One region of the Pseudoalteromonas sp. CuT4-3 genome, then DNA from elsewhere that is predicted to be linked to it. Evidence: predicted binding sites of a transcription regulator. Region 1 holds the regulator's gene; the other holds the start of a gene.

Region 1 (7,565 bases):
TCACGTGTAACAATACACGACAACGCTCTAAATGCTTCAAAAAGCGAATACCTAGCCCAGCACCGTCTGAGGCACCTTCAATTAAGCCCGGAATATCGGCTATTACAAACGATTTGTTAGCCTCTGGGCGCACAACCCCTAAATTAGGAATTAGCGTGGTAAACGGGTAATCAGCTACTTTTGGCTTTGCTGCCGATACACTGCGAATAAACGTTGATTTACCTGCATTTGGCAACCCTAATAGGCCTACATCGGCAAGTAGCATAAGCTCTAATTTAAGGTTACGAACTTCACCTGGAGTACCTAACGTTTTTTGACGTGGAGCACGGTTAGTACTTGATTTAAAACGTGCATTCCCCAAGCCATGGAAACCACCTTTTGCAACCACAATTTTTTGACCATGCTGCGTTAAATCGCCTAACGCCTCTTGAGTGTCAACGTCGGTAATACGTGTACCCACAGGTACTTTTACTACCAAGTCTTCGCCCTTTTTACCTGTACAGTTACGGCTTTGACCATTAGTACCACGCTCGGCACGGTGAAAACGCTCAAACTGGTAATCAATTAGGGTATTTAAGTTTTCATCAGCTTGTAGATAAACACTACCACCGTCTCCACCGTCACCGCCGTCCGGGCCACCGTCTGGTACATATTTTTCTCGACGGAAAGACACGACACCGCTGCCGCCGTCACCAGCTTCTGCGCGAATTTCTACTTCATCTACAAACTTCATGATTACTCACTTTAGGGATTGGCTTTAATTTAACTATTATATACCCAAGCCAACGTAAATGCAGGCTTGGGTATATATTTGACGTTTCTGAAAACAAAAAACCCCGCAAAGGCGGGGTTTTTTACTACCTTACTGATTACTCAGCTACGATAGTTACGTATTTACGGTTTAAAGGACCTTTTTGTTCAAATTGAACTTTACCATCTGCTTTTGCGAAGATAGTGTGGTCTTTACCGATACCTACGTTTGCGCCAGCGTGGAAACGAGTACCACGTTGACGAACAATGATGCTACCCGCTAGAACTGATTCGCCACCAAAACGCTTAACACCTAGGCGTTTGCTTTCTGAATCGCGACCGTTACGAGTACTACCAGCTGCTTTTTTATGTGCCATTTCTAAGTACCTCTAATTAAGCGCTAATGCCAGTGATTTTAACTTCAGTGAACCATTGACGATGGCCCATTTGCTTACGAGAATGCTTACGGCGTCTAAATTTAACAACCTTAATCTTCTCACCGCGACCATGTGAAACAACCTCAGCTGTTACTTTACCACCGTTTACGAACGGTACACCGATCTCGATTTTCTCACCATCAGCAACTAAAAGTACTGAATCAAATTCAACTGCTGCACCAGTTTCAACGTCTAATTTTTCAAGACGAATCGTTTGACCTTCAGTCACACGATGCTGTTTACCACCACTTTGGAAAACCGCGTACATAATTAACTCCGTCTGTGCGCCCTCAAATCGACGCAACTAAAATATTCTTCGATAGGGCGCGAAGTTTACGCTAATGCATAAAAACTAGCAAGCCTATTTTGTAATTAAAATGAATAAAAAGTAGCTGCATTGAGAGCAATTCAATATTTCCCCCATTTTATATTAAATTGCCCTGTTGCCAAGCGCTTTTTAGTGCAAAGACAAAATAAATTTACGTGTCGCTATGCCTACTCCAGAACCCATTGACTGCGCAATAAATAGTCGCGCTTTGAGTGTGAAATATACAATTAAATCCCCTAATTAAGCGCTAATTAAGGTTTTTAACTCGGTTTTTTTAATGAATCGTCACAAAATATCGAGCTAGTGCTTTTTTTGTTGTACAATCGGCGCCGTTCACACATAAAAATTGGCTCGGAGATCAATGGATATAAAAGCTATCCAGGCGTTAATCGAAAGCGATATGAATGACGTCAATCAACTTATACACGCGCAAATGCGCTCAGATGTGGCGTTAGTCAATCAACTTGGTTTGTACATCGTTAACAGCGGCGGCAAACGCGTACGCCCGATGCTGGCAATATTGGCAGCAAGAGCTTTGGGTTACCAAGGTAAAGATCACATTACTTTGGCAACGATTGTTGAATTTATTCATACTGCAACACTATTACATGATGATGTTGTTGATGAATCTAACCTGCGCCGTGGTACACCAACTGCAAATGCCGAGTTTGGTAATGCCGCCAGCGTGCTGGTTGGGGATTTTATTTACACCCGCTCGTTTCAACTTATGGTGGGGCTGGGCAAAATGCAAATTATGCAAGTGCTTGCTGATGCCACCAACGTGATTGCTGAGGGTGAAGTATTGCAACTTATGAATTGCAACGACCCTAATACCACCGAAGCAAGTTACATGCAGGTTATTTACTCTAAAACAGCTAAATTATTTGAAGCCGCTACAGGGCTTGCGGCTATAATTACCGAGCAAGATAACAGTGTGTTAGATGCGCTTAATTTATATGGTATGCATTTAGGTACTGCTTTTCAGTTAGTTGATGACGTGCTTGATTACAACGCAGACGCTGACCAATTAGGTAAAAATATTGGTGATGATTTAGCAGAAGGTAAGCCAACCTTACCGCTAATATATGCGATGAAGCACGGCAGTGATCATCAAAGAGCCCTTATTCGTGATGCCATTGAGCATTGCAACGGTATGGATAACCTTGAGGCTATTTTAACGGCACTTAAACAAACCAACGCACTTGAATTTACAATGCAAAAGGCGCAGCAAGAAGCAGACAAGGCCATTGCCTGTTTAGACTTTTTAGCAGAGTCGCAGTATAAGCAAGCGTTAATCAGCTTAGCGCGTATAGCTGTAGAGCGAGATCACTAACTTTGCAGCCTCCCTTAATTAGTATTTAAGGGCCATAATTTTCGAGCAATAAAAAAGCCTGCATAAGCAGGCTTTTTTGTGCATAACTTGGCTATTACGCCATGAAATCAACACCTTCTTTGATGTCTTTTTTCAGAGTTTCAAGCATGTCGTTTTTAGCTTTTTCTTCAAATGCGCTTAGCTCGCCGTAAGAAAGGATTTCTTCTACGCCGTTTGTGCCTAAACGTACTGGGTGAGCAAAGTACTCTGCATCGCCATTTTCAACAGCAACGTATGCGTAATCTACTACGTCTTCACCTTGTAGGCCTTTAACTAAAGACATACAAAAACGTGCTGCAGCAGCACCCATAGATAATGTAGCTGAACCACCGCCCGCTTTAGCATTTACTACTTCAGTACCTGCATTTTGGATACGTGGAGTAAGTGTAGCTACTTCTTCTTCAGTGAAGCTTACGCCTTCAACTTGAGAAAGTAGAGGTAGAATGGTTGTGCCAGAGTGGCCACCAATTACTGGTACTTTAACGGTTGCTACGTCTACGCCTTTAAGCTCAGCAACAAATGCTTCTGAACGAATTACGTCAAGCGTAGTTATACCAAATACGCGCTTAGCGTCGTAAGTACCTGCTTTTTTGAATACTTCAGCAACAATTGGTACAGTGCCGTTTACTGGGTTAGTGATAACACCCACTAACGCTTTAGGACAGCTAGCTACAATGCCTTCTGCTAATGTTTTGATGATACCTGCGTTTACGTTAAATAAATCCGCACGATCCATACCTGGTTTACGTGGCATACCCGCTGGGATAAGTACGATATCACACCCTTCAAGCGCTTTATTTAAATCGTCTGCGCCAAAACCTGCTACTTTAACATCTGTAGGGATGTGAGATAGGTCAACCGCAACACCTGGTACAACTGGTGCAACATCGTAAAGTGATAATTCAGAACCAGCTGGTAAGCCTGTTTTTAATAATAAAGACAACGCTTGACCGATACCGCCTGCAGCACCTAATACAGCAACTTTCATTGGAATTCTCCGTAATTTGAGGTAGGAAATATTTGTGGCTCTTAAGATAATGAAATTAGCGACTAAAAACAAATTTATCCTGCTTATTTCAGGTATATTTTCGACCATAGTTGTAAACTTTGTTGGTTTATCGCAGCAAACTGGCAAGTTAACTAAACAACTGCTGCATAATTATTCATTTTTGTGTAGAATTTGCATTATAAATAACAAAAATGAATAAAGACTATGCAACCACAAGACAAACAAGAAGCGCTGGTAAAAGCGTTTAAAGCACTTTTAAAAGAAGAGAACTTTGGCTCGCAAGGCGAAATAGTCGAAGCATTAAAAGAGCAAGGCTTTGACAATATAAGCCAAAGTAAGGTGTCGCGCATGCTTAGCAAGTTTGGCGCTGTGCGTACCCGTAATGCTAAACAAGAAATGGTTTATTGCCTACCCGCAGAAATGGGCGTACCGACTGCTAAAAGCCCACTACGTCAGCTTGTTATTGATATTATGCATAACGAAATGATGATTATTATAACCACCAGCCCAGGCGCTGCGCAGCTAATTGCCCGCTTATTAGACTCACTAGGCAAAGCGGATGGTGTATTGGGCACAATTGCCGGAGATGACACTATTTTTATTGCGCCAGCAAAAATATCTGAAATAGACATTACACTAGAGCGCGTACGTATTTTATTTGATACGGTTTAAAGCTGTTTTAAAAAACTAACTGACGGCGCAAAAAACGCTGAGCCCATATCGGCTTGAGTAAAATCAAGCCAGTGGTCGTAACACTCCCCTTTTCCTATCCGGCTGTTAAGTACCTTTTCAAACGCACTTCCCGATGCAGAGCATGTAATACTTAGCATGCCTTGCTCGTAAACATCGCCATACGGCATGCTTTGGTTAAGCAGTATTGCTTGGCCGCTCTCATCTTTGAGCTCACTTCTAGTCGCGTGGCTAGTATCTACCTTTGGCTCAATTAAGGTGTTATCTAAACGTGTGCGCCCCATAATGTGCTCTTGCTCGCTTAGTGATAAATGCTGCCATACACTCAGGTCATGCTTATAACGCTGTACATGAATATAGCTGCCTTGGTGTTCAAAGCTGTCGGGGTTATTAACCAGCGCCGTGATTCGTTTTTGGCGTCCATGTGGGGTGTCGCCTGCATAAATAAAGCCGTTAAAGTCTCGCCCATCTAAAAACCTAAAATTGCGAATTTGTTCAACCAGCTCTACATCGGGCGAAAACAACTTTAATATTTGCAATGCAAAAAGGTGATTAACATCTTCTCGGTCTGAGCGAATTTGTATGAATAAATCACATGGCTGTACGCGCATAACAAAATCACTGTGATTTATATTAGGAAAGCTTTGCAGCTCGCTTGGGATATATTCAGGTAGTATATGCGGCCAATATTGCGCGCCTATAGCCACCATGCAAGAGAGCATGGCTTCGGAAAACTGATCACTAAACTCTTCTTCAATTGCGCTTACGCGCTTAAGCTTTGCGCGCAATGACTCGTCTTGACCATCAAATACATTAAAAAATAAATGCAAACCGTGTAAGTTTGCTTCAGCACAAATCCCAGATTGCGCTTGCGCCATTGTTATTCCTTAGCTTTATAAAACACAGCGAATAACACATTTGTTATGATTCGAAAAAATTCACCGTGTGAGGTTTTATTTTTATTATAACCTGCTCATTTATTTCAAATGACTGGCCATATTGTGCGGCAACTTCAATCTCTTGCTCTGCAATTACAACAGTGTAAACATAAGCCGAGCCTATAAAACGACGGCTTAAAATGCTCACACCTTGAGGGTTATCGGCCTGCGTATTTTGCGCAAGCTCAATATGGTGTGGACGAATATACACCACCCCTTTTATTGCACTGTGCGTATGATCATGCTGCGATTGCACGACACCAAAAGGCGTTGTGTATTCAGTTGCCGTTAACACTTCTGCGCCTAAGTATATGCCCTGACCCAGAAACTCTGCAACCTCCTTTGTCTTTGGCATGGCAAAAAGCTGCTCTGGTGTACCTTGTTGGGCTATTTTTCCTTGGTGCATAATGGCTAGCGTGTCTGAAAACGCAAAGGCTTCTTCTTTTGAGTGGCTAACAAATACCGCAGAAACCTGCTGCGCTTTAATAATGCGCCTAATATCAGCAATTAACTCAAAACGTACTTGTGTGTCTATGTTCGAAAAAGGCTCATCAAGAAGCAATAAACTAGGCTTATAAGCCAAAGCCCGCGCAATAGCCACGCGTTGCTGCTGGCCACCCGAGAGCTGATGAGGGTAGCGTTTTGCACACCCCGTTAAATGCACTAGCTCTAGCATTTCCTCTACCCGTTGCTGTTTTTGTGCTTTGCTTACTTTACCCAGCCCAAACGCAATATTATCGGCCACACTGAGGTGCGGAAACAGGGCATAATCTTGAAACATCATCCCTATATTACGATGCTCTGGTGATACAAATGTATGCTTGTCGCTTACACATTTGCCATCTATAAATACACTACCTTCATTTATTTCAATAAGGCCAGCAATTGCTTTTAAGGTGGTTGTTTTACCGCAGCCGCTGGCTCCGAGCAAACACACAATTTCGTCTTGACCCACCGTTAAATCTAAATTGTGTAGCACGTGCGTGCCACTGTAGTGATAACCCACACCTTGTAAATTTAAACGGCTCATTTAACTGCGTTGCTCCATAGAACGATTAATAAAATACAAGGGGATCAACCCAACTAAAACAATAAATAAAGCGGAAATAGAGGCAAGCTCAAGCTGCTCATCGCTCACATATTGAAATACATGTGTGGCTAAACTTTCAAAGTCAAAAGGCCTTAATAGTAATGCGGCAGGCAGCTCTTTCATACACTCAATAAATACAAGCAATGCAGCTGTTAAAAGACCTCGACGTAATAAAGGAAGGTGCACTAAGCGCAGTGTTTGCCCTTGGCTTTTACCCATAGACTGGCTAGCCATATCCAGTGATGGACTAATACGTACAAAGCTCGATTCTATAGCACCGTGCGCAATGGCATAAAAGCGCACTAAGTAAGCCAGTATAATAGTGACAATGCTGCCGGTTAGTAATAAACCTATATCTAGGTTGTAGCCCTCAAGGACTGTATTTATTGAGTTTTCTAATGCGCTAAGCGGTAATAACACAGCAATAGCCAGAACCGTACCTGGCAGTGCATAGCCGGTGCTCGCTAAGCGACCAGGTATTAAAGAATAGCCTTGCTTTGCCACACGCTGATAAAAAACGATGAGTGTAGCGAGTATTATGCTGGCTAGGCTAACAATAATAGCTACTTTTAAACTTTGCCACGCGTAACTAAAAAATGCCGTGTTCCACGCTTTATCAAAGTAAGTTATTGCATAATTTAGCAATACCAACATAGGTATAATAAAAGCAATGAGCAAAATAACACTGCAAAATGACGTAGCCAGCCATGCATGTTTACCTTTAAGTTTGTACAACGACTCGCTATTAACACCTGATTGACGCTCAAACACGGCTTGGTTACGCCGACTAAAGCGCTCGGCCATTAAAGCTAAAAACAGCAGTAACAGCATAACGCCCGATATTTTCGCTGCAGCCGTGAGTGAGTAATAACCAAACCATGTATCGTACACCGCGGTGGTTAAGGTGCTCACTGCAAAGTAACTTACCGTTGCATAGTCGGCCATGGTTTC
Region 2 (7,565 bases), on a different replicon from region 1:
TTAAAGACTAACCTGCTATCTATTCATTGCACTAATTAAGAACGCTGAAATTTTAGCGCCTTCACGTAATGTTGTTTCTGAACTTGCTTGGCCTACTAATGAGCTGTCGGTAAATGGCGCTATTTCCATCATGTCGGCGCCAGTAATTGGAAACTCATCGGCAATAGCTTGTAAAATATCCAGTGCATGTTGCGGGGTTAAGCCGTTATCTTCTGGTGTGCCCGTGGCTGAGGCAAATTCGGCATCGAGTGCATCTATGTCAAAGCTTACGTAAACTTCATCTACTTTATCGGCTTTAAGCTGCGCAATGGTTTCATCAGCAACCGCTTTTGCACCACGCTCTATAATTTCATTAGCCCAATGTTGTTTTACACCAAAGGTGCTTTCCCAGTGCGATTTAGGTTTACCGCTTGAGCGAATACCAAACTGGATTAAATGATGCGGTGCAGGTAAAAACTCTAATATATGCGTACACCACGAGCCAAAGCATAAATCTATCCCTAAGCGCTCTACTAATAAATCGGTATGCGCATCAAAATGAATAATAGCAGTACGTTTGCCTTGCTCACGCTTAGCTTTTAAATACGCTTTAGTTAGTGGGTAGCTGATTGAGTGATCGCCCCCAATACCAAATATGCCTTTATCTTTAAATGTGGCGTAAAAACTGTCACACACATCTTCGGTAATAGAAAGCGGGCTTACGTAGTAATCATCGTTTTTATCGCCGTATAGGGCTTTTTGGCAGTTTGAAATTGTGGCGTCGTTTAAGTATTTATCATGTAATAAATGCGGGATAACGCGTACATCACCTAAATCAAAAGAGCGGCACTGGGTTTGCTGATCAATCAAGGCTGAGCGTAAAAATAATGGCCCCCAGTTTGCGCCACGTAAAATACCGCCGCCACAATCTGAGCTAATACCTAACATAACCGCTTTGTGAGAAGATTCGGGTAATTGTGTTAAAGAATCGCGCCACAAAACATCAACATTTTCGCTTTGCCCATACAATTTATTACGTAATGCCGCTTTACGCTCTTTCGCGGTATTAACTGTAAATACACCATCGCCAGGTGCACATAAACAGTGCTCTACTTTACGTTTAAACGCGTCAAATTGTGTGCTCATAATAAATCCTATACTTGTGTGTTTTATTCATGTGGTTTTGATTAGTTATGCAAAAACTAAAATTATCGACCTATTTGCAAATATCGCGTAATGCGCTCACTTATTGCTCAAGCATTATTTACGCGCTTATATAAAAGCCGTTAAAATAAAGTCAAAATAAAACCGTAACTATTTGTTATTAAATAACTAAAAATGCTTTAAACCACGTATTGATAAATTTAAATTATCACCATAATCAATACATATAGACTCTCAATAAACAAGTCAACCACCCACCTTTTAACGAACTTTAAGCCTTTGATTTAATATTCAATGTGAATGAATAAAGCCATCATTTATAAGTATTTTTCAACATCGGACATACGTCCTGTACTTAGTTTACATTTGCCGTAATGATGCTAGATTGACAACAAATTTTTATAAAAAGGCTTAGTTATGGAAAAGGTATTTCACTTAGGATTATGTATTGACGATTTAAAAGGGGCTGAGCTTGCTATTGTCCCTGGTGACCCAGATCGTGCTGCACGCATTTCTCAATTCCTAGACAACCCAACCTGCCTTGCTCAAACACGTGAGTTTCATGTTTATTTAGGCCAGTTAAATGGTCACTCTGTGGTGATTTGTTCAACCGGTATTGGCGGCCCTTCAACCTCTATTGCTGTAGAAGAGCTGGCACAGCTTGGCGTACGTACTTTCTTACGCATTGGTACTACTGGGGCAATTCAGCCACATATTAATGAAGGTGATATTTTAGTAAGCCAAGCGTCTGTGCGTTTAGATGGCGCAAGCCAACACTTTGCACCACTTAGCTACCCTGCGGTATCTGACTTTTTTGCAACTCAAGCTATGGTGCAAGCGTGTAAAAACCTAGATATCGACTTCCACATTGGTATTACTGCCTCAAGCGATACATTCTACCCAGGGCAAGAGCGTTACGATACGCATTCGGGTTATGTACCTAAGTCATTACAAGGTAGCTGTGAAGAATGGCAAAACCTAGGCGTGATGAACTATGAAATGGAGTCTGCTACCTTATTTACCATGTGTGCAGCGCTAGGCCTTAAAGCGGCGTGTGTTGCCGGTGTATTGGTTAACCGTACTCGCCAAGAAATTCCAAACGTTGATCACGGTGAAATTGAGAAAAAATCAGTGGCTGTGGTATTAGAAGCTGCAAAAGTACTATTAGGCTAATGCCTTTTTAGCGCTTTAATAAAACGCATAAAGCACAGCAATTGCTGTGCTTTATTGTTTTTAGCTTAATCTAAATTCTGGTTACCTTAGCTCTGCGCTTATCACTTCTATTTCTGGCAAATTGCTAAAGCTTGCAAGTACCGCACGTGCTACTCCCCCTTGGTTTTCATGACCTTGGGTTTCTAACAGTGTAATTGCTTTAATCGTTTTATCGTTAAAGCTTAGACCCGCTAAAAACAATTGACTAAGCGCACTTTGTAGTGGCGAAAGGCTTGGGCTGTAAGCCGCGTTTTCTGCGTAACTGCCGTAAAAGTCACCATTATCAAAGGTGCTTATTTTAACTGCGCTAAAGTTGTTACTGTAAGGTACGTAGGCCATTAGCGCCATGGCTGCTAGTTTTTCATCGAGAGCTGTATCTGCAAATGTGTATTGCTGCTGTTTTGGGTTAAACAGGCTAAAATCGTTGCCTAAATCAGTGGGGCCAAATGAATGCGGTAATAAATCAGCTAATTTAAAGTGCTGATCTGGTAGTAAAATATCAAACTCTTTTGCATCAGCCAGTTCGTTCATAAACTGCCTGCAATAACCACATGGGGCATCGCTAATTGCTATTTTTAGTATTTTTTTTGCGCCATTTAACCACGCATTGTTAATCGCCGACTGCTCTGCATGCACGACTAAACTAAGCGCTTGGTGATCAAACTCGACATTAGCACCAAAATAAAAATTTATATCACCTTGCTCATCAAGTGCTTTAACAATAGCTCCCACATGAAAATGAGAAACAGGAGCCACCGAAAATTCAGACGCTAAAGGCACTAAACCTTGTAATAACGCGTCATCAGATACATTAAGTTGCGCGCATAATTGGCTAATATCGTTAGGATGTAAAATACCGCGCTGGGCTTTTAATTGGCTGCGTAATGCTTGAGTTTGCGTAACGCTTAATGAGATATGTGAATTTGTGAGTGCTGTGTCTTGTTGCACAGTAAAAGTTGCTGATGCCATAACATATTATAATTATTTAATGGCTAAGTAGTTTAAAAGGTTAGACGCCTAAATGCCAGCAAAAAAAGGGAGCACACTGTGCTCCCCTGTTTTTTAGTTAAAGTAGACTAACCAGTATTGCGCATACCTGCAGCAATACCTGTCATAGTGATCATTAATGCATTATCAATATCACCTTCACTTACTTTATCGCTTGAGCGCGAACGGCGCAGCAGCTCAACTTGCAGTACATTAAGCGGATCGGTGTACGGATTACGCAGCGCAATCGACTCTTTTATCCATGGTTGATCTGCCAATAAGCTATTTTGAGGGCTAAGCGATTGCACTAAGCTAATTGCTTCTTCTAGCTCTTTACGTAACGAGGTACCCAGTGGTTTGTACATATCTTCCACCAGCGCGTTATCGTAATGCTCACTTAACCAGCTATCGGCTTTACTAAATACCATTTCTAGCATTTCAAGACGTGCTCTGAAAAATGGCCATTGCAGGCTCATTTCGTGCAGTGTTTCTATGCCGTATTTATCGAGTGCCGCTTTTAAGCCTGTTAATGCACCAAGCCATGCAGGTAACATTAAACGGTTTTGGCTCCATGCAAAAATCCATGGAATAGCACGTAAGCTCTCAACCCCACCATTTGGGTTACGTTTCGCAGGACGCGAGCCCAATGGTAATTTAGACAGCTCTAGCTCAGGCGTTGCCATTCTAAAGTAAGGAACAAAGTTTTCATCATGGCGAACCACATTACGGTAGTGATCGCACGACTGCTCGCTTATCAACTTCATCACTTCACGCCATTCTTGCTTAGGCTCTGGCGGTGGTAATAAGTTACTTTGCAGTACAGCACCCGCGTAAATATTTAAACTTTGCAGTGCTACATCGGGTAAACCAAACTTAAAGCGGATCATTTCGCCTTGCTCAGTTACACGCAAGCCACCTTTTAATGAACCAGGCGGTTGTGAATGCAGTGCTTGTGCAGCAGGCGCCCCACCGCGCCCTACCGTACCACCACGACCATGGAATAAAACAAGTTCAATGCCGCGCTCATCGGCAAGCTGCACTAGTTTATCCATTGCTTCGTACTGTGCCCAGCCTGCGGCCATCATGCCGGCATCTTTAGCTGAATCAGAATAACCAATCATGACATTTTGGGTATTTTTAATATGCCCGCGGTACCATACGTTATCAAGCAACGTGGTAATTACATCGCTACCGGCGTTTAAATCGTCAAGCGTTTCAAACAAAGGCGCTACTGGTAAATCAAACTGACAGCCACTTTCTTTTAAAAGCAGTTGTACAGCTAAAATGTCAGAGGCGGTACGCGCCATTGAAATAATATACAAGCCAAATGTTTTTTCATCTTGCTTAGCTATTACATCAAAGGTGTCGAGTACTTCTTGCACCTCTGGACTTGGTTGCCAGTTTTTAGGAATAAGCGGACGGCGTGAGTTAAGCTCGGTAAGCAAAAATGCTTGCTTATCTTGCTCTTGCCATTGGTTGTAATCACCTAAGCCTAGGTGGCGTGTAAGCTCAGAAAACACATCGCTGTGGCGGTCTGAATCTTGGCGCACATCAAGTTTTGCCAAACGCAGGCCAAAGCTATTTATACGGTGCAGTAAATCAAGTAATAAACCATCGGCGACAACTTTCATGTTGCACTTTAATAAAGAGCGATAGCACACCTCTACTGGGTGCTTGATTTGATTTATATCAGTGATTAAGTCTTCTGAATCGCTGCGCTTATTCTTAATTTTTGCACCTAAATGCACCACTGTTTCAGAGACTTGGTTTTTAAGCTTTTTAAGTACAGCGCGATAAGGTTCAAAGTCTTGTCCTGCCAGCTCAATTAGCTCATCGCTTGCATCTGACATGCTCAGCTCTGCGCTTAGCGTGTCAATATCACGGCTGTATAAATCAAGCGCCATCCAACGACCATGATCAAGTACTTGCTGTGTTACCTGTGCAGTTACAAATGGGTTACCGTCACGGTCTCCGCCCATCCAAGAGGTAAACTCAATGGGGCTGTAATCAATTGGGAGCTCTAAACTTAAATGCTCTTTAACTTGATCTGAAAACTCACGTAAAAAGCGTGGCACAGCGTGCCATAAGCTGTTTTCAATAACAGCGTATCCCCATTTAGCTTCATCAACTGGGCTTGGGCGAGAACGACGAATATCATCAGTGTGCCATGCTTGGCTGATAAGCTGAGCGATACGGTTTAAAATAGCTTCACGCTCTTGTGGTAAATTGTCTTTGCGCTCAAGCGAGGCTAGACAATCACTTAATTCTACGTGTTTATTAATGATGGTACGGCGCGTCACCTCGGTTGGGTGAGCGGTTAATACTAAGTTTATGTGGAGTTTTGAGAGTGTTTCGGCCAGATGATTACTATCTAATTGGCCTTCTTTTGCTTTTGCAGTTAACGTTTTTAATGTTTGAGTGAGAGGGTTTAGTTGGCAAAAACCAACATCATTAAAACGCGAAACAGTGTGGAACTGCTCTGCTACATTAGCTAAATTTAAAAAATGATTAAATGAACGGGCAACCGGTAAAAGCTCTTCATCACTAAGCGCATGTAGTACCTCAATTAGCGCTTGTCTGTCGTCTTCGTTACCACTGCGAGATGACTTTGATAAAGCACGAATTTCCTCTACTTTATCTAAAATCGCTTGGCCTTGGGCATCTTTAATAGTTTGTCCTAGTAGCTGCCCAAGTAAATTAACATTACCTCGCAAGGCGGCATATTGTTCACTCATTTCTCAGTCTCCTTTGTTTCATGGAATGCTATTAATATCATCATGAGCGCAGATTTAATAGATCCATTTGCAATGGTGAATCGTAATTAGCTATATGTAAATTATTAGAAAACGGCTTTTATGATCATTTTTTACGACGCCAGCTGCCCGCTTTGCAATACCGAAATGCAGCACCTTAAAGATGCTGATACTAAACATAAAATTGTTTTAGAAGACCTTAATAGCCACGATTTTAGCGCACGTTATCCAAGTGTTAATAAAGACAAGGCCATGGCTATATTGCATGCAAGGTTACCAACTGGCGAGATGATTTACGGCTTAGATGTTACTTATCAAGCGTGGAGAACAGTAGGAAAATACCGCTGGTTGAAAATTTTTCGCTTGCCAATAATTCGCTACTTCGCTGATGCCGCCTATATGTTTTTTGCAAAACACAGACAAAAAATAAGCCGTTTGCTCATGCCAAACGCCTCCTGTTTAAACGGCCAATGCACTGTTAATACAAAGGACAAACAATGAAAACAATTGTTTTATTTGGTGCCAGCAGCGCAATAGCACAGGCTTATATTGAGCACCTACAAATAAATGCCCCCACAGTGCAAGTTATATGTGTTAGCTCAAAAAAGGCAAAAACAAATAGTAATGTTGTTTACCTAAAGAGCGATTACACAGCGCAAAGCTTAGCCAAGGTTACAACTTACTTAAAAGAGCAAAATGCCGATATTCAACAAGTCGTTATGTTTAATGGCACTTTACACAACAAAACCCACATGCCAGAAAAAAAGCTAGAAGAGCTAAACGCAGACTATTTTAACGAATTATTTAATTCCAACACACTCACTCCCTTGCTGTGCTTGCAGAGCATTTTACCGCTGTTAACACATAAAACGCAGTGCACTATAACGGCGCTCAGTGCGCGTGTGGGCAGTATTAACGATAATAAATTAGGCGGTTGGTATACATACCGCGCATCTAAAGCGGCCTTAAACATGCTATTTAAAACCGCAGCGGTAGAACTGGCGCGCCGAGCTAAAAATACTAAACTGGTGTTATTTCATCCGGGCACTACCGATACAGCACTTTCAAAACCATTTCAAAAAAACGTACCTGCGGATAAGCTTTTTAGCGCTGAATTTGTAGCTAAACAGCTTTTTACACTTACGTTTAATAACCCTCATTTAGAACTTAACGGTGAGCCCGCCTATTTAGATTGGCAAGGCGAAGCCATACCCTGGTAAGGACCTTTAATGCATTTTACTAAAGAGCGCATAAACGCACTTGAAAAACACACTCGTACTCATTTAATTAATTCACTTTCGGGTTTTAAAAGCGCCAACTTAATTGGCACGCAAGACAAGCAAGGCAATACAAATGTAGCTATTGTTAGCTCGGTTATTCATTTAGGGGGTCACCCGCCATTGGTTGGCATGATAATGCGTCCTAATAGCGTGCCTCGCCATACGTTTGAAAACATCATAGAAACCGGCT

What was found. The regulator ArgR, encoded in region 1, controls arginine synthesis, uptake and breakdown. The targets are predictions, from matches to a motif close to ANTGAATANNTATTCANT.
Region 2: the regulator ArgR is predicted to act here: its motif matches at 1,162-1,179, upstream of VOI46_RS17525 (arginase family protein).

What each region holds. Positions count from the first base shown of each region.
Region 1 covers NZ_CP142030.1:3,114,086-3,121,650, forward strand. The annotation lists gene cgtA (Obg family GTPase CgtA) at 1-733, opposite strand, end outside; gene rpmA (50S ribosomal protein L27) at 870-1,127, opposite strand; gene rplU (50S ribosomal protein L21) at 1,144-1,455, opposite strand; gene ispB (octaprenyl diphosphate synthase) at 1,877-2,848, shown strand; gene mdh (malate dehydrogenase) at 2,943-3,875, opposite strand; gene argR (transcriptional regulator ArgR) at 4,101-4,568, shown strand; gene VOI46_RS14450 (Dyp-type peroxidase) at 4,565-5,464, opposite strand; gene VOI46_RS14455 (ABC transporter ATP-binding protein) at 5,508-6,554, opposite strand; gene VOI46_RS14460 (iron ABC transporter permease) at 6,555-7,565, opposite strand, start outside.
Region 2 covers NZ_CP142031.1:124,506-132,070, reverse strand. The annotation lists gene VOI46_RS17525 (arginase family protein) at 16-1,125, opposite strand; gene udp (uridine phosphorylase) at 1,561-2,316, shown strand; gene cdd (cytidine deaminase) at 2,398-3,324, opposite strand; gene ppc (phosphoenolpyruvate carboxylase) at 3,432-6,077, opposite strand; gene VOI46_RS17505 (DUF393 domain-containing protein) at 6,198-6,596, shown strand; gene VOI46_RS17500 (SDR family NAD(P)-dependent oxidoreductase) at 6,593-7,315, shown strand; gene VOI46_RS17495 (flavin reductase) at 7,325-7,565, shown strand, end outside.